DNA from 3 places in the Gracilibacillus phocaeensis genome. Region 3 is predicted to be linked to each of the others. Evidence: riboswitches for the same ligand, from Rfam matches in the RefSeq annotation. Region 3 holds a riboswitch; each other region holds the start of a gene.
The links. Region 3 has a riboswitch for thiamine pyrophosphate ahead of E0E32_RS01885 (ABC transporter substrate-binding protein). Riboswitches for the same ligand answer to the same signal wherever they lie in the genome.
Positions count from the first base shown of each region.

Region 1: it holds a riboswitch for thiamine pyrophosphate, as region 3 does, so the genes downstream of both, E0E32_RS09085 (YkoF family thiamine/hydroxymethylpyrimidine-binding protein) here and E0E32_RS01885 (ABC transporter substrate-binding protein) in region 3, are expected to answer to the same signal.
Region 2: it holds a riboswitch for thiamine pyrophosphate, as region 3 does, so the genes downstream of both, thiW (energy coupling factor transporter S component ThiW) here and E0E32_RS01885 (ABC transporter substrate-binding protein) in region 3, are expected to answer to the same signal.

Region 1 is NZ_LR131144.1:281,352-289,426, forward strand. It holds gene E0E32_RS09060 (diacylglycerol/lipid kinase family protein) at 1-772, shown strand, start outside; gene E0E32_RS09065 (N-acetyltransferase) at 792-1,223, shown strand; gene E0E32_RS09070 (energy-coupling factor transporter transmembrane component T family protein) at 1,291-2,064, opposite strand; gene E0E32_RS09075 (ABC transporter ATP-binding protein) at 2,061-3,632, opposite strand; gene E0E32_RS09080 (ECF transporter S component) at 3,610-4,215, opposite strand; gene E0E32_RS09085 (YkoF family thiamine/hydroxymethylpyrimidine-binding protein) at 4,216-4,806, opposite strand; TPP riboswitch at 4,905-5,009, opposite strand; gene E0E32_RS09090 (DegV family protein) at 5,242-6,084, shown strand; gene E0E32_RS09095 (trans-sulfuration enzyme family protein) at 6,107-7,240, shown strand; gene E0E32_RS09100 ((S)-benzoin forming benzil reductase) at 7,251-8,003, shown strand.
Region 2 is NZ_LR131143.1:531,719-539,793, forward strand. It holds gene rpiA (ribose-5-phosphate isomerase RpiA) at 1-597, opposite strand, end outside; gene E0E32_RS06995 (TRAP transporter large permease) at 604-1,893, opposite strand; gene E0E32_RS07000 (TRAP transporter small permease) at 1,893-2,378, opposite strand; gene E0E32_RS07005 (TRAP transporter substrate-binding protein) at 2,394-3,422, opposite strand; gene E0E32_RS07010 (bifunctional 4-hydroxy-2-oxoglutarate aldolase/2-dehydro-3-deoxy-phosphogluconate aldolase) at 3,471-4,100, opposite strand; gene hxlB (6-phospho-3-hexuloisomerase) at 4,114-4,671, opposite strand; gene E0E32_RS07020 (LacI family DNA-binding transcriptional regulator) at 4,686-5,687, opposite strand; TPP riboswitch at 5,901-6,016, shown strand; gene thiW (energy coupling factor transporter S component ThiW) at 6,086-6,586, shown strand; gene E0E32_RS07030 (PspC domain-containing protein) at 6,803-6,985, opposite strand; gene E0E32_RS07035 (aldo/keto reductase) at 7,021-7,860, opposite strand; gene helD (RNA polymerase recycling motor HelD) at 7,974-8,075, opposite strand, start outside.
Region 3 is NZ_LR131141.1:295,732-303,806, reverse strand. It holds gene E0E32_RS01905 (TatD family hydrolase) at 1-354, opposite strand, end outside; gene E0E32_RS01900 (ABC transporter ATP-binding protein) at 347-1,090, opposite strand; gene E0E32_RS01895 (ABC transporter permease) at 1,087-1,845, opposite strand; gene E0E32_RS01890 (thiamine-binding protein) at 1,898-2,191, opposite strand; gene E0E32_RS01885 (ABC transporter substrate-binding protein) at 2,243-3,229, opposite strand; TPP riboswitch at 3,368-3,477, opposite strand; gene wrbA (NAD(P)H:quinone oxidoreductase) at 3,532-4,131, opposite strand; gene E0E32_RS01875 (FixH family protein) at 4,356-5,114, shown strand; gene E0E32_RS01870 (TetR/AcrR family transcriptional regulator) at 5,202-5,768, opposite strand; gene E0E32_RS01865 (DsbA family protein) at 5,926-6,861, shown strand; gene E0E32_RS01860 (monooxygenase) at 6,864-7,172, shown strand; gene guaC (GMP reductase) at 7,458-8,075, shown strand, end outside.

The sequences.
Region 1 (8,075 bases), on a different contig from region 3:
TGAACAAGAAGGTGATGGCAAAAAATATGTAGAGTTGCTGGCAAATAACACCGATGTCATCATTGGCGCAGGTGGTGATGGAACTATTTTTGAATTGGTAAACGCCATCGCTCCATTAGGGCAACGACCGATATTTGCCATTTTACCTGGGGGAACCTGTAACGATTTTTCCAGGGCAATAGGAATGAGTCAAGACCCGCTGTTAGCATTGGAACAGATTATACAAAAACATATAAAAATAGTTGATATTGGCTATTTTAAAGAATACTACTTTCTCAATTTCTTAGGCATTGGCTTGATTGCCAAGGTGGCAGAGGAAATGGAAGATAGCAATAAAAAACTCCTTGGTAAAATGTCTTACTATCTAAATACGTCCAAGATAGTCTTTCAAAATCAGCCCTTCCATTTGCATGTAAAAAGCGAAGAACAAACATATAATGGAGAAGCGGTGATGTTAGTCATTGGCAATGGTCCCTTTCTTGGCGGTATGAAATCATTTTTCCCTCATGCCGATATGGAAGATGGCAAGCTTGATGTGTTAATTATGAAAGAAACGAAATTTCAACAATTCTGGACATGGCTGGAAGCGCAAACGCAACAAGATTATCCGCAAGACAGGGATGATCAACTAATATACTTTCGCACGAGCCAGCTTCAAATAGAGACAAGGCCTGTACAGCATATCGACAGTGATGGTGAAATATTAACAGAGACACCAACAGAGGTATCTGTCCTCCCACAACACTTACAAGTACTGTCGGGAGATGAATGAAATAGGAAGGAGAAGAAACATGAATATTAGAAAATATCAGGCAACCGATGCGAAACAATTATCTGATATATGGTATCAAACATCTGTTATTGCCCATCATTTTATCGATAGTCGCTACTGGGAATCGCAAAAACAAGCGATACAAGATCATTACTTATCGGAAGCAGAAACATATGTGCTTGAGGATAACCATCAAGTGATTGGTTTTCTTTCGATCAAGGAGGATTACTTAGCAGCATTGTTTATCGATGCCGCCTATCAAGGTAAGGGCTATGGTAAGCGACTCCTCCAATTTATTAAAGAAAAAAAAGATCACTTAGAACTTAAAGTATATCAAAAAAATCAACCAACGATTTCCTTTTATCTCAACAATGGCTTTGAATTAAAAAAGGAGACCATCGACGATAATACAATGGAAAAGGAGTTTGTGATGGAATGGAGAGCCTCCTAACAGCGAGAACAGCAAGGAAGGGAGGCTTCCAGACCAACCTCCATTCCTCCCTGCCTGTATATAGCTATCAACCGCTAAAAATTTGAAGATAGCCAAATGAATAAGAAGTATAGTAAGCAAGGGTTAAAAAGAAAAACATGACCGCTAAGAATAGCCAATCTTTCATGTTAACCCTCATTTCATGGTAATAGGTGCGATGCCTGCTGCCGGTGAAGCCTTTCGATTCCATAGCAAGAGCTACACGCTCTGCCTTGCGGATAGAATTGGCAAGTAAAGGGATAGCATATTGTCTACCTTGTTGCAATTTATTTCGAAGTCCTTTTGCTCGGTGCACGCCACGAATACGATGGGCTTGACGCAATAGATCCAATTCATGCTTGAAGGTAGGTAGAAAGCGATAACCTGCCAAGATACCGTAAGTAAGCTTTGGCGATAATCTAACCTGCTGCATTAAGCTCAGCATAAATTTAGTTGGGTCTGTTGTTAAGGCGAACAGTAAAGACAAAGAGATAAAACATAAAGAACGCAATGCCAAACTAACCCCAACTTGAAGGCTGCCTGAGGTAACCTCAAACCAAAGAAATTGGAAGATAACAGGTCCTGTTGCGTACGCTTTATCGGTATAAAGCATCGACATCCAGGCAACACTTATAGCAAAGAAGGAAAGTGGCAAGAAAAATATAAGCCATTTTTTAACGGATATGTTAGCGAAAAACAACGTTAACAACAGAACAAAGACAAAGAAAATCAACGGTGTAATGATATCAAAGGCAAAGCTTAGCAACACCCCAGGAAGAAGTATTGCTAATGCCTTGATACTGGGGTTAATCGTCTGTATCATAAAGACCCTGCCTTCTGCTTCTCTCGCCTCTTAAAATAAGGTGGACGAAGTCTTGCTTCCTGTAAAAGCAGAGGATGTTTCCATAATTCATCCGGAGTATGATCAAAGGCGATTTCCCCTTGATGTAACACCAAAGCTCGTTCACAATGACTAGCCACTACATCCATATCATGTGTAACAAAAACAATGGCCGTCCCCTGCTGGCGTAATTCTTCTATTAAGTGAAGCAGTTCTTTTGTCGTTTGGGCATCCTGACCAAATGTAGGTTCATCGAACAGCAATAGATCAGGGGTTTCATCTAACATGGCAGCAACACTTAGCCGTCTTTTTTGGCCACCGCTTAGCATAAATGGGTTTGTCCATCGATGCTTTTGCAAATGTAACGTTTGTAAGAGTTTCTCCGTACGTTGATCAATCCTATCTGGAGGTTGCCCATTAAGCCTCATACCAAAACTAATTTCATCATAAACAGTTGAGCAAATAAATTGATGTTCTGGTTGCTGAAAGACAAAGCCTGTTCTTTGTCTTAATGCTTGTTCCTGCCAATTCATTATGTCTATACCATGAAAAGAAATCTGACCATAGCGGGAAGTTTTTAGCCGGGATAGCAGCTGCAACAAGGTGGATTTTCCCGCTCCATTTTCGCCTAAAATAGCTAAAAATTCACCCTTGCAAATGGAAAACGATATGTTATTTAAAACCAACCGCCCTTTCTGGTGAAAAGACAATGCATCGACGCGTACAATTTCTTTCCCGTTGGAAGCAGCCCGTGTAGCCCTAACAGTTGACTGCTCAAATGCTGCAGGCGTGATAATGTGATAAGAGGCTAGTTCTTTGCTGTGTGATGTAAAAACCGTGTGTGGCTGATCATCCATTACTAGTTGATTGTCCTGGTTTAACACGAGCATCCGATCGGCAATGCCTATCCAGTCTTCTGCCTGATGCTCAATAATAAGTATTCCCAGCTGCCGTTTTTGCTGAATGGTTGTTATAGTGTTGACTAATTCTAATCTGGACATTGGATCAAGATTGGCAGCTGGTTCATCAAGAATCAAATATGCTGGTTCAAGCAGCAGAGTAGAGGCGAGGGCAATTTTTTGTTTTTGCCCGCCAGATAGATGATGAATTTTATGATGGATAAACGGACGCATGTCAACTAACTCGAGTACTTCGATCATACGAGAGCGCATTTGCTCTTTAGGTACAGATAAGTTCTCCAGCACAAAGGCCAATTCATCTTCGACATGAATCATACAAAATTGACTTTCAGGGTCCTGAAAAACAATACCCACTTGTTGATTTAACTGTCCCTTCGGATAATCTTGAATAGCCTTTCCCCGAAAAAAAATGTCTCCAGCTATAGAACCCTCGACTGCTTCAGGATATAGCCCGTTAAGGCAGAGGGCGAGCGTGCTTTTACCCGAACCACTTGATCCCATTAATAGAGTTATTTCATCGCTGTATAAGGAAAGAGACATCTGCTTAATGGTCGGTTTCTTCTCCTGTTGGTAAGTAAATGAAAAATCTTGTAATTGAAACAATGGACTACGAGGCGCGGTCGTCTTCACGTTGTTGTTGATGCTCCTTTCCTAATGGATATCCCGTTAATACACCAGTAGCCGCTAATTGATCGGCTATAAATTTACCTATTATACCTGCAAAGATGGCACCACTGACTAATCGAGTGATTATCATAAGGATGAGAAGCCATGAAGCATAAGCATCATATCCCGATACAAAGTAGTTATATGGAAAGCTGACCAAGGCTGCACCCATTCCAGAAAGGATAAGAATTCTTAAGCGATAGTCCTTCCAGCCCGTCGCTGCAAAGGCGAGCTCCGCCCCTGCTCCTTGAACAATCCCGCTTAGAATCAATGATGGACCAGCTGTTGAACCAATTAATACCTCGGTTAATGCCGCAATGATTTCCGATGTCAGTGCAACACCCGGTTTGCGGATGATGTAGGCAGCAATAACAGATACCATAAACCAAACCCCGAAAATAATTTCATAACTAAGGGGACCTAAGCCAAACGGTGTTAATATCCCAAATAAAACATTGCCTACTCCAAAAAAGGCTAAATAAATCAATCCAAAAACAACCCCGAGCATAGACATTAAGACAATGTCTTTTAATTTCCACTGCTTCATTTATTGTCCCCCTTTAGATGGACTATTTGCTGAAATGGTAAATGACATGGTGACATGTGACACTTTCTGTTGCACTTGCTCAAAGCAATGCTCCAATACACGAAAGATATCATGGACATCGCCATCTAACCTTGTTGCATAATGGCTATGGCTGACGTCAACCCCTGCCGTTTTGGACCAATCGATTTGTTGGTAGATTTGCTCCATATAATCTTCTCTACCTAACGGATATAATGAAAATCTACAGCCCGCTGATTGGTTTAGTGAGTCAGCTGCTTGGTTCATGACTTGACTGGATTCATCCATATATACATCTCCAGTTGAATCACCAGGACATCCGATGGAAAAGGTTCCACTCATAGCCACATGTACACCTGTTTTAGCAGCATGAAAAAAAAGGGCTTTCGTCACATCGAAAAGGTGCACACGTTTCCCACGAATACAGGTAGAGACATCATCTGTGTGCATCCATACTTTGGAGCTGTCTACTTCCCGTAAACTCGATAAGATAATATCAACAAAACGATCACTCATCGGGAATAACGTAAATTGACACCCTGCAATCCGACTTGTTCCACAATGACTTGTCATAAAAAATACCTCCAGTCTATTTTTGATCACAAAAAAACTGCACTCCGAAGGGAATGCAGTTTGTACGTATGTAAAGAAGCTAGGTAAACAAATCGTCCATACGACCAACTACACTTCCCCACGCTAGTATTATCTAGTTCGGGTAATAAGGGTCAGGTCACAGACCTTCTCAGCCATTTCACAAAGCTCCCCTAGTGTACTACGGTTTATGCAATTTTTTACGGTTGGAACCGCAGCTAAACTTTTTTCGATAAACGTTTAGCCTGTGATAGTTTCTATCTTACAAAAACTTTTGCTATCTGTAAAGCCCTGTTTGTTCTCTCCCTATAATCTATTCCACAGGTATGGTATGATATGAATAGGAATACACGGCATGAAATAAGCAAAATAAGCGCTTAATAATAGACAAATATGAAAGAAACGAGGGGATTGCATATGACGAAGGTAGCTTGGGTCACAGATAGTTCATGTGGACTGGATGCCACTTTTGCAGAGGAAAATAATATTTTTATTATACCTTTAAATGTCGTTATCGATGGTAAGGCATATAAAGAAGAGGTGGATTTATCCAAAGAGGAAATATACGAACTGTTGCTTCAACATGGTGAGGGAGCAAAGACAAGTCAGCCGGTGTTTGGCGATTTTACTGATTTATATGAGCGATTAGAGAAGGAATATGACGTAGTGATTGCTATCCATGCCTCTAGTAAACTAACGGGAACCTATCAAAGCTCTGCAGCTGCGGCTAACATGAGTTCTTTGCCAGTCACGGTCATTGATTCTCAGATTGGTGATTTTGCCTTGGGCCAAATGATTCGTCACGGTGTATCGATGGCAAAACAAGGGGCAGATGTTGCAGAAATTGTCGAATATTTAAAAGGATGTCCGAATCGAGCCCAAATGTATTTAATGCCACAAAGTTTTGAACAATTACGTAGAAGCGGAAGGGTTAGCGCGGCCCAAACGTTATTTGCCTCCCTGTTGAATATTCATTTAATTCTTGGTTTTGACGAGGGGAAAGTAGTCGTAAAGGATAAAGTGCGAAGTAAAAAGAAGGCAAAACGTCACATGTTCCAGCTATTAGCAGAGGCAATGCAGGAGCACCAATTAAAAGAAATTTGTATCTTACATGCTGGTGTGAAGGAAAAAGCGCACCAGTGGAAAGATGAAATAGGCAGTCTTTATCAAGGGTTAAAAATACAAGTGCAAACCCTGGTGCCCGTTGCTGGTGTTCACACTGGTCACGGTACCTTGTGTTTGGCATGGTTGCGAAATTAAAGGATAGATGGGAAGTGAGAGTATGGAACAAGGTTTTGATACAAAGTCGGTACATGTAACGATGGAACGAGAAGGGATACCAACAAAGGTTACCCCTATCCATCAGACATCTGCTTTTACATTTAAAGACTTGGAGGATATGGAATCTTATTACAGCGGAGAACGTGACTATTTATATACCAGGGTTGGTAATCCCAATACAGATGAGTTAGGTACTGCTGTGGCGCAATTAGAAGGGGCACCTGCAGGTATCGCTACCTCATCTGGCTTATCTGCTATTTTGGTTGGTATACTAGCTGTTGCTAAAGCAGGTGATCATATTATCGCAGCAGAAGATTTGTACGGGGGTACTTATGAATTATTGGAAAAGGAGTTAACGGGCTTTGGCATTGAAGTAAGTTTTGTAGATTTTGGAGAGGATTTAACCTCCTCATTGCAGGATAATACCGTTTTATTGTATACAGAATCATTGACCAATCCCTTGTTACGTGTCGAGGATTTGCCGAAAGCTAACGAGTTTGCCAAAAAGCATGATTTAAAATGGATGGTAGACAATACTTTTGCCACACCATATTTGATTCAGCCTTTTGTAGAAGGCGCGGATTTAGTCGTACATAGTGCAACTAAATATATAGGTGGACACAGTGATATTACGGCAGGGGTGCTCGTAGGTCATGCGGATCTAATCGCAATTGCGCGAGAAAAGATGGTTAACTTAGGAAGCAATCTCAGTCCGTTTGAGGCATGGCTAACGGTTCGTGGCCTCAAGACATTAAGTGTAAGAATGGAGCGGCATGTCAAGAATGCGTCCGCCTTGGCCGAGGCATTAAGAGGGCATCCAGCGGTGCAAAAGGTATACTATCCAGCCTTTCTGTCAGAACAAGGTAATGGTGCGCTTGTGACGATTGAGCTAAGTGATGCAGCAAATATAGAAACTTTTTTTCAATCGTTGGGATGGGTGAAGATTGTTGCCACCCTAGCTGGGGTAGAAACAAGTGTGTCGTATCCAACCAAAACCTCTCATCGAAATATGCCACCCACCACTCAACAGGCTTTGGGGATAAGTGAAGGGATCGTTCGAATTTCGGTAGGGATAGAAGAGGCACAGGATATTATCACCATGATTGTCAACGCCTTAGATCAAGCACAGAAATGAGGGGATTCGTATGAAATATGCGGTAGTTACTGGCACATCAAAAGGTTTGGGGGCAGCGATTGCGAGACTATTTATGCAAGCTTCTATCCATGTCATCGGACTGGCACGGCATGAGAATCAGGATTTAGCCAATGAAGATCTTCCTGGCCAGTATCATCATGTGACAGTGGACCTAGCAGATCTTCAGCAAACCGAGCAGAAGTTGCAAGAGGTGATGGACGATCTGAAAACAAAACCACTGCAAGCTGTATATTTAGTGCAAAATGCAGCGGTTGTTACACCGATAGAGCAGGTAGGGAAACAAACGAGTGGTGAATTAACAAGACATGTCCATGTGAATTTGCTGTCTCCTATGATAATTACCAACCTGTGGCTTCAAGGCTGGCGAGAGTCTGATATTTCATGTGTGATTGCCCATGTTACGTCTGGTGCAGCGAATCGATCGGTCTATGGTTGGAGTGCTTATGGCAGTTCCAAGGCCGGATTGGATCGGTATACACAAACTGTGGCTCTAGAACAAGAACAACTTGGCACAGGAAAAAAAGTACTGCTGTTTGACCCAAGTATTATGGATACGGATATGCAAGGAGAAATCCGCTCTTCCGACGAGAGTCAGTTTAGCGATGTACAGCAATTCAAAGACTATAAACAGCATAATCAATTGCGCAGCACAGAGAAAGTCGCGCGTGTGTTGGTTGATCGCTTGTTGAAGCCAGAGGATCTTGTTAATGGGCAATACCTTAGCGTGAAGGAGCTACTGTAGCCGATCGCTTTTTGCCTGTACATCAAAAAATAATTAGGTATCCACCCATTTTTTTAAATAATAAGGACTTTT
Region 2 (8,075 bases), on a different contig from region 3:
GACCCCTGTCAATGTTTTTAATTGTTGATGCAATTCGGAAGGCTCTGTAATCTGTTCAAATGAACAATCGATAATATAATTGCCATTATCCGAAACAAATACATGATCTCCTTGATAGCGTCTGCTTGTGCGACAGCCTAATTGTTGGATGTGCTGTTCGGTGACTTTCCAAGCAAATGGAACCACCTCAACCGGAAGAGGAAAGGCACCTAACTGTCTCACCAGTTTGGATTGATCGACAATCACAACAAAATAATCGGCGGCAGCAGCAATTAGCTTTTCCCTTACCAAGGAACCGCCTCCTCCTTTTAACAGTTGAAAATCAGAATCGACCTCATCGGCGCCATCAATGGCAATATCCACTCTTTTATATTCTGAAAAAGAAGTAAGCGGAACGCCCAGTTCGGTTGCTAATTGTTCGGATTTCTTCGAGGCTGGAATGGTTTGAATTGATAGTCCTTCCCTTTGGATACGCTCCGCCAGCGCTTCTATCATATAATTAACAGTAGATCCCGATCCAAGTCCTACAATCATGCCATCCTTTATATAATCTATGGCTGCCTCTGCAGCCGTTTGCTTATCATTTTTCACTATCATTCACTCCTAACCAAATAATTCCGGACTAAATAATTGTGGAATGTAAAAGGCAATGTCCGGGAAAAAGGCAATAAACAAAAGGACCACCAATACAATCCCAATATAGGGGAGCACTGCCACAAAGGACCGTTCAGTTGACATATTCCCTATTTTTGCAGCAAGTAACAAACATAACCCATATGGTGGTGTAATCAGCCCTACTGCTAAGGTCATGACTACCATTATCCCTAAATGTACGGGATCTATTCCAAATTCTAAAGCCGTCGGTAAAATAATTGGTACAAATAAAATCATCGCTGGAATCGCGTCCATGAACGTACCAATGAAAAGGAAAAAGGCAATAATAATCAAAATAAACAACCATTTTGCCCCAATATTATTTTCAAAAAAAGTCTGAGCAATAGAACCTAGCTGATAATAACTCATTAATTCACCTAACGCACTGGCAGCAGCTAAAGCAAACAAGGATAAAGAACTCAATGCCAAGGTATCAAATAATATTTTTGGAAAATCCTTTAGCTGTAAGGTTTTATAGTAAAACATGCAAATCAGCGTGGTATAAATACAAGCCACCGCTGCTGCCTCCGTTGCGGTAAAGAGCCCGCTGATAATGCCACCAATAATAATAATTGGTGTAAGCAATGCCGGAAATGCTTCACGAAACAGCTTAAATATCGCGCTTGCTTCTACCCGTTGATCCTTCGGGTACTTTCGTTTAACGGCGACTACATAAATCAAGATCATCATCGCCAAACCGACTAAAAGCCCTGGAACGATTCCACCTAGAAACAAAGCCCCGATCGATACGTTGGATAGTCCTGCAAAGATAATCATCGGGATACTTGGTGGAATGACCACACCAACGGTAGAAGAGGCAGCGGTTACACCAACAGCCGTCTCTTTATCATAGCCTTTACGCAACATGCTTGGTATCAGGATTTTTCCAACTCCGGCTGTATCTGCTTGTGAAGCGCCAGATACACCTGCGAACATCATCGATACAAGCACATTCGCATGCGCTAGCCCGCCACGAATCGAACCAACAATCGCTAAGGCAAATTCGATCATCTTTTCTGATATTTTACCTGAATTCATTAAATTCGCTGCCAAAATAAATAAAGGCACGGCCAATAGCACAAATGAGTCTAACCCATTCACCATTTTCATTGGCACCGTGGCTTCTGGTGTATACGGCATACCAGCTATTCCGATCAAGGCCACAATCCCAATTACAAAAGCTATCGGTACCCCAACGAACATCAATACAAGGAACAAACCAAGCAGTAAAAATCCCATTATTCATGCACCTCCTGCCCTCGTAGGGATTGGATATGACTAGCCATATGCACTAGCGTATAGATCAGCATCGTGCCTGCCATAATGGGAATGGCTATCCATACATAGCCCATCTTCATTTCCGGAATGGAAGACCAGGTATAACTCCAAAATTCTTGTACCACTTGAATCCCCAGTACAAAAATACATAGGTTGAACAAGACTAACACCGTATCGTTAAACAATTGAAGGTATATCTTTTTCTTCCCTTGTAGTTTTTGCACCAAAAAATCGAAGTTAAAATGTTCCCGACGATTCACCATCACTGCCGCACCCATAAACACCGCCCATATAAACGAATAATTCGCTGCTTCTTCGGTCCAAATCACCGATACTCCTAAATATCTGGTGATAATTTGCAGAACAATCACTCCGAAAAAGATAAAGAGAAAGGCTATGCCTATGGAAATCTGTATTTTTTCTAAGGTGCCTACCCACTTTCTCATCCAATTACCTCCTTGTTATTCCTCTAATGAACGGATTTTCTGCAATAATTCTTCTACTTCAATCTCTTTGGCAAATGCCTCAATGATTGGGGTCGCAATCTCGATAAACGGTTCACGATCAATCTCGTTTACTTCAGCCCCTTCCTCTATCGCCTTCTCTTTATATTCTTCATCCTGCTGCAAGGTCACTTCCCGTTCGGTTTCCACAGAGGCCTCGGCCGCTTGCAGAATAATCTCCTGCTGCTTGGACGTATAGTTATCAAACTTCTCTCCATTGATCAGTAAAAATCGTGTCGTAAAATCATGCGCCGTTTCCGTGATATATTTCCCGTTAGGCGTTGTATGGTGAGATTGCTGGACAAAAAATGGATAAGCATTCTCCGATGAATCGACTACATCCTGTTGTAACCCTTGGTATAGTTCGCCCCAAGCAATACCAGATGGTACTACACCAAGCTCCTTCCAGAAATCAGAGATAACCCCTGATGTTTGGGTACGTAATGATAACCCTTTCAAATCTTCTATTGATTCAATCGGTTTTTTGCCATAGTAATGCCGTACACCAGCTGACCAGTAGCCTAAGAGCTTAAACGAATTATTCGATTTATCATTAATGACTTGTGCCATCTCTTTGCCTACTTCACCATCTACAGCTGCTAACCAATGATCATACGTATTGAACAAATATGGTGCAGAAAACAAGTCCACTTCCCGTATTCCTGTTTGCGTCATCAGACCAGGTGAGGCCACGACAACATCTGCTGCCCCTAATTGTAGCTTCTCAATTAACTCTGACTCCTCTGTCCCAATTGTACCAGCATGCACTTCTACTTCCATTTGTCCGCCTGATTTTTCTTCGACTATTTCTTTAAATTTTAACAACCCTGCCTGATAAGGATTATCTGGTGATGTCTGATTATGCGCGGCAATAATTTTTATCTTTCCTTCTTCGTTAACCTCTACTTCATCCGTATTGCATCCCGTAAAAAGTAGGGTAATAATCCCTGCCAATAGGGAAAGGAACACCATTTTATTTTTTGACATGCGGCTACCTCCCTTATGCATGTTGATCCTTATTTGAGGCTTATCGACTTATGAATTCGCTCGTCGAATATAGTTTTCCGCTCGTTTCGTCAGCTCCTGATAGTCGGCTTCTGATTTCAACTGGACAGCATTTACTAAGTTGCTTCCTATCCCCACAGCGGTACTTCCTGCTTGTAAATAGTCATTCATATTGTTGAGTGTGATTCCGCCGGTAACCATTGCCGATACGTGCGGCAGAGGCCCACGGATATTTTTGATATAGGACGGGCCTACAGAATCAGCTGGAAATATCTTCACCATACGTGCCCCATGTTCATAGGCAACAGAAATTTCTGTAGGTGTCAGCACCCCTGGAATATGTTCGATTCCATAACGCTGACATAATCGTAGTGTATCGACATTCCACGTCGGGGAGACAACAAAAGCCGCCCCTGCCATGATGACAGATCTGGCTGTTTCCGGGTCTAGTACGGTTCCTGCCCCAACTTTCATGGCTGGATCTGCTTCTCGTACTGCCTTTTCAATAATTTGGTTTACTTGCGGGGTTTCTGCCGTAATTTCCACATGATGTACGCCACCTTCTGCCAACGCTTCCAAAATAGGTACTATATTTTCTTTCGTTGCCTTTCTAATGACGGCAACCACCTTCTCTTGCTTAATTCCTTCGATAATAGACATAATTTTCTCTCCTCTACTCTAAATTGGTGTGCTGCTGACGTAAGCTTGCCTCATCACGAGCAGCTGGATAGGTTTCTAATAAATAGACGATAATCGCATCTAATAACAGATGAGCGGACTGATCGAATGAACTGCCTAATGGTTGAATAGTTTCAGGTTCTGACGCCAAGCGTTTCTTCGTTGCCGCTGGGATCTGTACCGTTACATCGCTTCGTTGTCCAATCGTTGAATCTGGATTGGTGGTGACCAAGGCTACTTTGGCGTCAATCTCTTTTGCTTTTTGTGCATATTGGAGTAAACTAGCGGTACCACCCGAACCGGAAATAACCAACAACAAGTCTTGGGAACCTAAGCTCGGCGTAATCGTTTCTCCTACAATAAATACCGGATATTCACTATGCATTAAACGCATGCCGAACATTTTTCCCACTAACCCTGATCGACCTGTTCCGGCAATAAAGATTCGTTTGGCAGACTGGATGGCCTCTGCTAATTGGATCATCTCTGTTTCCTTGACATGATCAAGCACCTCTCGCACTTCGTTTACAATGGTAGTTGATATATTTTTCATGGTAACACCCTTTCTCAACAGGATTCTCGTTTATTTAAGGTTGGTGGAAAACGATAAACTTGCAGCTTTTCCTCCTTTTGATCAACCATACATTCAAACAGTATTTCTGCCGCTTTCTTCCCCATGTCAAAGGCAGGCTGAGAAATCGTGGTTAACGGTGGGTTATAGAAATTGGCAAAGGACACGTCGTCAATACTTATCACCGCTACCTCCTCTGGTATCCTTAATCCTTGCTGTTTAATGAACGTTAATACCTCATGTAGCACACGGTCATTAATCGCAAACAAAACATCTGGCGGTTGTTCATTTTGAAACAGTTCAGCTAACTTGTTGGTTAAATCCACCATTTTTCCACTTACCTTGTAAGAAGGTAATAGCTCCAATCCATGTTCCTGTAAGCTCCGCTGGAAAGACTCTACCCTCTCTATTCGAGGAGTAATTGCGGCTGTAAGTGGTGAACTGACAACTGCTGGCCGTTGAAAGCCCTGCTGAACGATTTCAGCGACAGCCAACTGGGCAGCTGTTCGATTGTCCAATAAAATCGATGGAATATCCAGAGATGGAATAATTCGATCCATTAAAACAACGGGATAATCTTCTTCCAGCAGTTTTTGATAAAGCTCCACGTTATCGCCAGTTGGGAAGGCAATCACACCGTCCACTTGCTTTGCCCGCAGCATCTCGATATATTTCTTCTCTTTCTCTGGCTGATCGTCGGCATTACAGACAATCACATGAAAACCTTTCTCCTGACAGAAATCTTCAATCGCCCGAATCACCTGAGTAGAAAATACATGGAGGATATTAGCCACAATCACCCCAATTGTCGTAGAAGATTTTTGTTTCAAACTACGTGCGACCATATTCGGTTTATAGTTTAATTGCTGGATCGCTTTTTCTATTTTTTGTTTAGTATCCGCTCCCATATAATCAAAACGGTGATTAAGATATTGGGAGACAGTACTTTTTGATACCCCGGCTAATTTAGCTACATCTGCAATGGTTATCCTTTTCATACGCATACCCCTCTAACTAGCTTTTAACTACTAAATCGGTTTAGTAAATCGATTTAGTGAAAGTATAAATCATTAGAAAGCGTTTTACAACCCTTTTATATAAATTTATTTTTGCGATAATGAAAAGGAATGTTGCTATATACATGGACAATAACTTTGTGAAAAATTGACTTTTGCGCTATCTTTGGTACAATGACATACAATTACATATGCATGCACTACTAGGGGTGCCTATCAGTATAGGCTGAGAGAAAGGCGCGATCAAGCCTTTTAACTCTATGAACCTGATCTGGTTGATAACCAGCGGAGGGAAGTAGGTTATTTAGCCAGGTTCTTTTTATCATAAGAATCTGGCTTTTTTCCTTCCTTGCGTGCAAAAAAACAAAGGAGGAAAAGAAATGAATCGAACACATTTACTCACGATAATGGCGGTGCTCATTGCAATTGGCACACTGGGGTCGCAATTTCTCTGGTTCCCAACAGGGGTGGCAAAAGCCTATCCAGTACAGCATGCCGTTAATGTCATTGCAGCCGTCATGCTTGGTCCTATACCAGCTGTTGTCATTGCCTTTACGATTGGATTATTACGAAATCTATTAGGTATTGGTACATTATTGGCATTTCCAGGAGGAATGGTTGGCGCCTTATTAGCGGGCTATCTTTATCGATGGGGACATAAGAAGTGGCTTGCTGGAGGGGGTGAAATGTTCGGAACAGGCATTATTGGCTCGCTATTATGCGTCCCTTTTGCCAAGCTTGTGATGGGAACTTCAGTGGGAGTACTGGCCTTTCTGCCCGGCTTTCTTGTCAGCAGTATTACCGGGGCATTGATTGGTCTGTTACTACTGTCACGTGTGAAGCACACCTCACTTGTCAATCAAACACTTCCATCTAAATAAGAAAAACTGACAAATTCCACCTGCTCCCTTATTACTAACCGAAACTAGATACGAACTACTGATAAGATGGATGATGTTAAACATCCATCTTATCAGCACCCCGATTCATTCAAGGTCGAGATCTATCCTAATCCTTTTATACCAAAGATTTTTTTCTTTACTTTTCAAGAAAAAAATTGATGACTGCTAAGATACAAGCAGTCATCAACCTTATGATCACAAGGTAGGAGCATCGTCCAAAACATAGGCCAATACGACATAAACCCAGAAAGACCCTCCTAAAGTAAGAAGGAAAATAATGCGAACGGGTAAAGGAGTGATGCCGAAAAAATCGGCAATCCCTCCACAAACGCCAAGTAGGACACGGTCATTCACCGATTTATTTAATTTCCTGTTCATCACGAAATCCCTCCTGAAGAGTCTTGCCTCCCTATTTATCGATTGTTCATTTCATCTGGGTCCGCCCCAACCCGATCGTCTTTATTCATGTCGGCAATCAATTTCATTTCAGCATTGGTTAACTCAAAATCAAATACATCCGCATTATCATGAATACGCTGTTGTTTCACCGACTTCGGAATCGTAATTACTTCTTGCTGTAAGTCCCAACGTAAAATAATTTGTGCCGTGGATTTCCCATGTCGTTCTGCAATCTCCATCAATGTTTCATCCGTTAATAGTTCCCCTTGTTTTAACGGAGACCACGCCTCTAACTGAATGTTATGCTTCTTACAATAGTCATACAGGCTTTTTTGCTGTAAATGTGGATGATACTCCACTTGATTAACCATTGGTGTAATTTCTGCTTTTTCCAACAGTCTATCAAGATGGTGTTCCTTAAAATTACTTACACCGATCGCTCTTATTTTCCCATCATTATATAGTTCCTCCATCGCCTGCCATGATTCTCTATACTTGTCTTGTTCTGGTACTGGCCAGTGAATAAGGTATAAGTCCAGATAATCTAATCCTAATCGATCTAAACTCGCTTGATAAGCTTGGAATGTTTCCTCATAGCCTTGATCTCCATTCCACAGCTTTGAGGTAATAAACAACTCTTCTCTTGGGATACCCGAATCTTTGATTGCCTTACCTACCCCTTCTTCATTTCTATAAATAGCCGCCGTATCAATACTTTTATAGCCATGCTCCAGCGCCCATTTCACAGAATTGTAAACCTCTTCGCCATCTTGCACTTTAAACACGCCTAAACCAAACCATGGCATGTTCACACCATTATGCAAAGTAGTTGTCGATTGTAAATTCAAAGCCAAAACGCCTTCCTCCTTTTTTATCATCTCTTATGTACCACCTGGGGAAAACACCTCACAGGTGGAATACTACTACCACACCATTCCCTTTTTCCTATTTGATCAAACATTGATGATTAACGATCCGCCTTTGCGCCAATTTGATGAATTTTATAGTGACTGTACAATCTGTGCGATACATCCTTGAGGAATTTGGTTGGCTCCTTGATAGTAAACAA
Region 3 (8,075 bases):
TGCTTTTTCCATAAATGCTTCTAAAATCGCTTGATATGGCTGCAAATCCAGCTGAGGATTTTCCTGTCTTGTATAATAAGGAAGCCCAACCTCACCAACTGCCACCATACCTCGATAGTGCTGATCGATCCAATGCATGATATTTTGTAGCTCGTCCTTATTTGGCAGTGGCTGCTCTGGATGCCAGCCAAAAGCAGGATGCACAACATCATATTGCTGGGCTAACTGCCATACGTCTTTACAGCTTTGAAAATTATGGGAGACGGCAATCATGCCATCAACGGTTAAGCTGTCCAATAAGTGGCGACGTTCTTCTTCCTTGTACCAGTCTAAATGAATATGCGCATCAATCATCCAGTATCCCCCTTAACGTTTGATAAATAGATTTTTTTACTCGAAGAAACTCTTCACTTATGGTTAAAGCCTGATCTCGCGGACGGGCGAAGTCGATCGTAAATTCATCCACTACCTGAGCTGGCTTCGATCCTAATACTAGAATTCGATCAGAAAGAAATATAGCTTCCTCAATATTATGTGTCACAAATAGAACGGATGGACGTTCTTCTTCCCAAATCGATAACAGCCATTTCTGCATCTCTAATCGGGTAAACTCATCCAATGCAGAGAATGGCTCGTCCAGACAGATAAATGACTGAGGACTCAACAAACTACGCACAAATGCTGCTCGCTGCTTCATTCCCCCTGACAGTTCATGGGGATACCGTTGGGCATACTCCTTCAAACCGGCACGTTCTAACATGGCCATCGCCTTGGTTCGGTCCGGTTTTCCCCATAACTCTGCTCCTAACCCTACGTTGTCCAAAATGGTCCGCCATGGAAAAAGAGAGGGTGTTTGCGGCATATAACTAATCGAACCTTTTTTACCTACAATATTGATTTGATCTAGCAAAATACGGCCCTTCTCCGGGCGGTATAAGCCACCAATCAAATGAAAAATCGTGCTTTTCCCACTGCCAGATGGGCCGAGCAGAGATACAAACTCCCCTTCATGGACAGTAAAGGATAAATCATCTAAAACCGTTTGTGATCCAAATTGTTTGTGAATATGTTCTAAGGTTAAGGTACTCATGAGGCATCCTCCTGACTAGGGCGCCATTTCAAGGTCCATTTCTCTACTAATAAAATTAGACCGAAAAAGACCATACAAAACAGCATAATAAAGAAAATAGCCACAAAGACTCGATCGGTGCGAAACGATGACGAAGCCAAGGTCATATACACACCAATTCCATTCTTGGCACCGAGCCATTCAGAAATAACCGCTCCCATGACACTATAGGTAGCCGAAATCTTCAGCCCAGAAAACAGCTGAGGTAAGGCATTCGGCATTTCTAATTTGCTGAAGATTTGTCTTTTATTGGCGCCAGCCATCTTCATATAATGCATCAGTTCAGGACTCGTTTGCCGTAATCCATCGATTAATGCCACGGTGATCGGAAAAAAACAAACAAGAATAATGATTAACAGCTTTGGTGTGATACCAAAGCCAAACCAAATAACCAATAAGGGTGCCAATACGATGATTGGTATATTCTGCGACATGATCAATAATGGGTAGATGGCTTCCTGCAGCCGTGGCAAGGTATGCAGTACAATCGCAATAAGAATTCCAATTGTTACACCAATGATAAAACCGCTCCCTGTTAACGTGACGGTAGATAACAAATGGTGGCGATAATTGGACCAGCTATCAATCGCCTCTTGAAAAATAGCGGTCGGTGACGGTAATACCCAAGCTGGAAGCTGAAACCATCTACAGGCTGATTCCCAAACGAGTAATACGAACAAGATGACTATAAATGGTACAAATGCTTTTCTCCACATTACTTTTGCTCCTAACTAAACAGACCTGTTGATGAAGGATAGGACGATCCCTTCAGTCATATTTTTTTGTGAGTTCTTTCATTGAGGCCTGTTGATCTTTCCGTGAGTATACCTTGATTTGAGAGATCACGCTAGGACAATTCCGCTCATGCATCCGCTGGTTCATTTTTTCAATAACGGTAAACAGTTCTATCATATTCCCTTCCATCGTTGTTTCTAATGGACCCACTTGATACGGAATCCCAGCTTCCTCGATAACGGCAATTGCCTCGTCCACCAATGGGATAGAGTCTTCTCCATTCGGTGTCTTAGGGATAATTTGAATACTGACTAACGCTTCTGCCATTGCATATTCCTCCTTATTATTTTCCTGTTGATTTGATTTTTGCACATGCTCTTATTTTGGTAAAAATTGATTAGTAAAGGCCTGATCAGCCTCCAGTTCTTGCTCTAATAATTCATTCTCATACATAAAATCGGCATAGTTCTGCCATACGGCCTCGGACTGTTCTCCCCACCTTGCTGCGTCATCTTGATACTTAGGGGAAAGCCATTCTTGACTGGCTCTCACTAGTTCTTCATCAAGATCCGGGACGGCCTCAATCAAGATATCTGCTGCTTCATCCGGATTATCTATAGCAAATTGATAGCCTTTGCTAACGGCTGCGATAAATCGCTCGACTGTTTCTGGATTTTCTTCTATCATTTGTTCATTGGTAGAAATCACCGGCGTGTAATAGTCAAGGCGATCCGAATAATCGGTGAGATAGATCATATCGATCTCTTCTCCACGCAGCTCTGCCTCGATACCTGTCCAACCATAGAAAATCCAGGCAAAATCAACATCTCGTTCCACCGCTGTAAAAAAGTCGGTATTTCCTATATTCATAATATCTAATGACGCAACGGATTCTCCTTCTTGCTTCATTAAGGCATCCAATACGGCTTCCTCAACTGGCGCTCCCCAGCCACCATATGTTTTGCCGGCAAAATCCTTAGGAGAAGTAATTTCTTTATCAACGGGTGCAGCCAGACCAGAAGTATTATGTTGGATCACTGCGGCAATCGATACTAAAGGAATATCCTGTACCCTTGCTTCCGTGACAGCTTCCTGGTAGCTTACACCGAATTCGGCCTGTCCGCTTGCAACGGTCTGGTCCGCTCCAGCCTCACCTGGCATCACAATATCTACCGCCAAGCCTTCTTCTTCAAAATAACCTTCTGCTTCTGCCACATAGAGACCAGTATGATTGGTATTAGGTGTCCAATCTAACACAAAGGTTACCTCTTCCAATTCGGATTGACTATTGTCTTGGTTATCATCTGAGCCACAACCAACTAATACGAACAATAAACTTACAAAAACCATGATGCATTTCTTCACTGTATGTCCCCCCTATTTTTTGAAAAGCATGCCCTGATTCGTTAACGGTGGGCACAGGGAAACACCGATGATCTGCACATTTTCGCTAATTAAAAACACCCTAGACTTATTAGCCTAGGGTGCATACATGGTCAGATTCGGATTATCTTGTATGTTCCCTACGCTGGTCTCAGCCAGATCAGGTTCTAAGAGTCGGCATCTTGCGGATACCATCTCAACCAGCAACACTGGTCCCCCTACATGTCTTTTCATTTGTCTTCCTCTACTTTGACATAATCACCTGCTTGATGCAAGTGAAAAAACTACTGATTTAATTTGGTTGCCACTTCTAATACCCGACGTGCTTGGTGTTTGACGGCTTCTTGCACATCTTCTACCATGGAACCATCTTCCTGACTTTGCGTGACACTTGCTCCATACGGATTCCCGCCGGAAGTATAAGCAGAGGCGTCTGTATATCCAGGTGTGACAATAATGGCGCCCCAATGCATCATAGAAGTATAGAAGTTTAATAGTGTTCCTTCATGACCTCCGTGAGGGTTGGAAGCGGAAGACATCGCCGTTACTACTTTATTGGCTGTCTTTCCTTGAGCCCATAGCCCACCTTGTATGTCAATAAATTGTTTGATTTGAGAAGGCATGTTACCAAAACGAGTCGGCATGCTGAAAATAATAGCGTCAGCCCACAAGATATCCTCTGAGGTTGCTAGCGGCACGTCTTGCGTTTCTTTATAGTGTTTTTCCCAGGCCGGGTTTTGTGCAATGGCAGCTTCTGGTGCTGTCTCAGCAACACGTACTACCTTTGCTTCTGCCCCTGCTTCTTGGACCGCTTCTTCCGCCCATTTGGCCATCTGATGATTGATTCCTGTTGAACTATAGTATACAATTGCTACGTTTGTCATGGTGTCTATACTCCTTTATATGATTTCTAATTTGTCTATTTAAACGAGACGCTACATATCTTATCAAGCAATTATCTTTAAATCAAGATAATTGCTTACCATGAACATTCAAAGGTTGATATGGAGCACACTGAAATAAATTGTCACACATTATTCATTGCATATGAAGCAGCAAAACAGTATATTAACCTTATGATGCACTTATCAACATGGGAGGAAAATCAATGAAAAGGTTTCTATTTGTAATCGTTTTAGGGGTACTTTTGACGGCTTGCGGTAATACAGATGAGGAAGAGACAACGCAAGCTGAAGAAGAGTTAAAAAGTATAAGCGTAGATTTTGAACTGCCGGAAGAAGCAGAAGTTGGAGAAACGGTAACACTCGTTTCTACTGTAACCTATGGTGAGGATGAATTAGTTACAGATGCCCAGGAAATGAACTATGAGTATTGGCATGTAGAAGATGAGGAGAATACAGTAACCGTCGAATCAACAAATAATGAAGATGGCACCTATTCGGCTGAAGTTGTCTTCGAACAGCCTGGCACCTATGAAATATATGCACACACAACGGCAAAAGATATACACAGTATGCCTTTAGAATCCATTACGATCAACGGAGAAGCTTCTGATACGCATGAAGAAGCTGCAACCCATGAACATGAAGACGGTGAGCACGAACATGCCGATGATTTTGAGATTGCGGTCGAGGAACCGACAGATGTCTCTGTGAATGAAGAGGTAGCTTTGACTTCCGAGCTAAGTCTGGATGGCAGTGCCTATGAAGGAGCACGTGTCCGTTATGAAATTATCCCTGAAGGAAGTGAGAATCATGAGTGGGTGGAGGCTGAAGAGACGGAACAAGGCATCTATCAAGCCACTCATACTTTTACAGAAGCGGTCCACCATGATATCGTCGTACATGTGAATGGTGACAATGATTTACATGAGCATACCGAATTTATGGTGCATGTGAACGAATAAATCATTCCTTGTAATAGAAAAGCAGGCTAACCTTGTATATGGACAAGCCTGCTTTTCTCATTGAAAAATCACCTATCCTATCTTTCCTCATTCCTTTTTACTGCCCAATGCTCTGGTAATACATGCGAGGACCGGTTGAATAAATGCTTCCGGCGCTATATGTTGACCTGACTTACCCCATTCGACAGAGGCGCCATAGATCCCCCAGCTAAACATCGCCGCCGTAGTCCTTAGATCTTTCTCTTCTACTGTCTGCTGTTGCTTTACTAACAAACAATAAAAAATAATCTCCAATTGTTCTCTAATAATTTTCGCAATGATATCTTCATAGCCTCGATGGCAGCGATTCGATAACGAACGTTGAAAATTAGTAATCGCCTTAAAGATTTGCACACAACTTTCTTCATTTAATTCGTTATGTTGATAATCTTCCTTGTTCAATTCAATAAATAGCACTTCAGATAGTGCCTTGTCCAATAAATCATAAATATCTTCAAAATGATAATAAAAAGTGGTGCGATTAATCTTCGCTTCATTGGTAATATCCTTCACCGTTATATCCTTAAACTCTTTCTGAGCGGATAATTCAATAAAGGCATCCAGAATCCACCGCCGGGTTCGTTCTATGCGAGGATCTGTCTTTGATTGGGTCATCGCTGATCCCTCCATCTATTTTTTCGACAATTGTCTGGTTCTGTTGTATAAACGACATTTTACACAAACTATTGATGTGAATCATTATTAGTATGTAATAAAATAGGCTTATGAGCAACTCATCCAACCTTTTTTATAGATAAGGAGGAGGAACAAAATGAAAGATCGTAACCAAATGATTTGCGATATCGAAACAGGGATTTGTGGAATAGCGGACGAGGCGGAAACGGAGATAATCAACCTTAACCAACCTAAAAAATCCGTACAGCTATACTATGTCACAGATCCAATATGTTCTCACTGCTGGGCACTTGAACCAGTCCTGCGCCGTTTCACAGAACAATATGGCGAATATTTTCATTTTCAAACGGTCATGGGCGGACTATTGGAAAAATGGCATGACGGTCCCATCGATCCTAAAAATGGTATTTATAAACCAGCGGATGTCGTCCCACATTGGAAAGAAGTAGGTGAAAATGCCAGAATGCCCATCGATGGCAGCTTAATGGCAGACAACCCTGTACAGTCATCCTACCCGCCATCTCGTGTATTTAAAGTGATTCAACAAGAATATAATGAATCACTCGCCGAACAATTTTTACGCCGGGCTCGGGAAGCTCTGTTTGTCTTTAATCAAAACATTGCAGAACCAGCTGTGATGACAGAGATCGTCCATCAGCTCGGATTAGATGGCACAACCATTTTTCAAAAGGTAGATCAGCCACTTGGCCAACAATTATTGCAAGACGACTTTACCCTTGCTGCCAAATTAGGGGTTAGAGGTTTTCCTTCTATCATTATGGTTAATGAAGAAAATCAAGGTGTAAAAATTGCTGGAACCCGTCCTTTACAAGCCTACATCGATGGATTAAAACAAGTGTTGGATACAGAAGACCTGTCCGCCAAGCAATCGCCATCCCTTGCCTCTTTGCTGCAAAAGGAACAACTACTGTTTGCCAAGGAAATAGAGGTCATGTACGATCTGGAACCAGCTGAACTGGACCTTTTTATTGAAAAGGAACTGGCTTCCCAAGCATATAAAATCGATAAAATATTTGGAGAATTTTATCTTACCTGGAATGGAGGAGTATAATCATGGCATATATTTTACAAGTCGACTTTCCCATGAATGGACCTTTTGGAGAAGAAATGGCTGAAACTTTTGCCGGTTTGGCAGAGAGTATCAACCAGGAAGAAGGCTTTATATGGAAGGTGTGGACAGAGAATCCGGAAACAAAGGAAGCGGGTGGAATATACCTTTTTGAAACACGAGAAACAGCTAAGAAATATATCGATATGCACATGAACAGATTGGCGGGCTTTGGCATCATTGATGTCCGCAGCAGAATCTTTGCAGTCAATGACCAGCTTACCAGTATCACCGGCGGACCGTTGCAGCGCTAAGTAGATCTAGCATGGACTCTATCTTTATCGAGGGAGTCCATTTTTCGATGGAAGAGCTTGTCAAAAAGCCTAATAAAAAAGGACGCATCGAATTTCTGCGTTACAACAGGACGTTGCAGTTTTAGTCGACGTGTCTCTTTATCGAACTTTTTGAACGCGAATCGGAAGGATCACTATTTATCATAATCCGCTTTCTTGACTTTTTTTCTTATCTATATTATATTACATAAGGCGAATATTTTTTGCCTTTTTCATAAATTTTGTTCGTTTTTAGAGGTGAAAACAGTGGAAAATGTATTTGATTATGAAGATGTACAGCTAGTTCCCGCAAAATGCATGGTAGAAAGTCGAAGTGAATGTGATACATCGATTCGATTTGGTAAACATACTTTTCGCTTGCCCGTAGTACCAGCTAACATGCAAACGATTATGGATGAAAAAATTGCTACCTATTTAGCGGAAAATAATTATTTCTATATTATGCACCGATTTGAACCAGAGACAAGGAAGCAATTTATTCAACAAATGCAGGAGAGAAAATTAATCGCTTCCATTAGTGTTGGTATCAAACCAGAAGAATACACATTTGTAGAAGAGCTTGCTGCAGAAGGACTTGTGCCAGAATATATAACTATTGATATTGCCCACGGGCATTCCAACGGTGTAATCCAGATGATTCAACACCTAAAAACCCATCTGCCGGACAGTTTTGTCATTGCAGGCAATGTTGGCACCCCTGAAGCAGTGCGTGAGTTAGAGAATGCAGGAGCCGACGCAACCAAAATCGGTATCGGTCCAGGTAAGGTTTGTATCACAAAAATAAAAACAGGTTTCGGTACGGGAGGCTGGCAATTAGCTGCCTTAAGATGGTGTGCCAAAGCAGCCACTAAGCCTATTATCGCT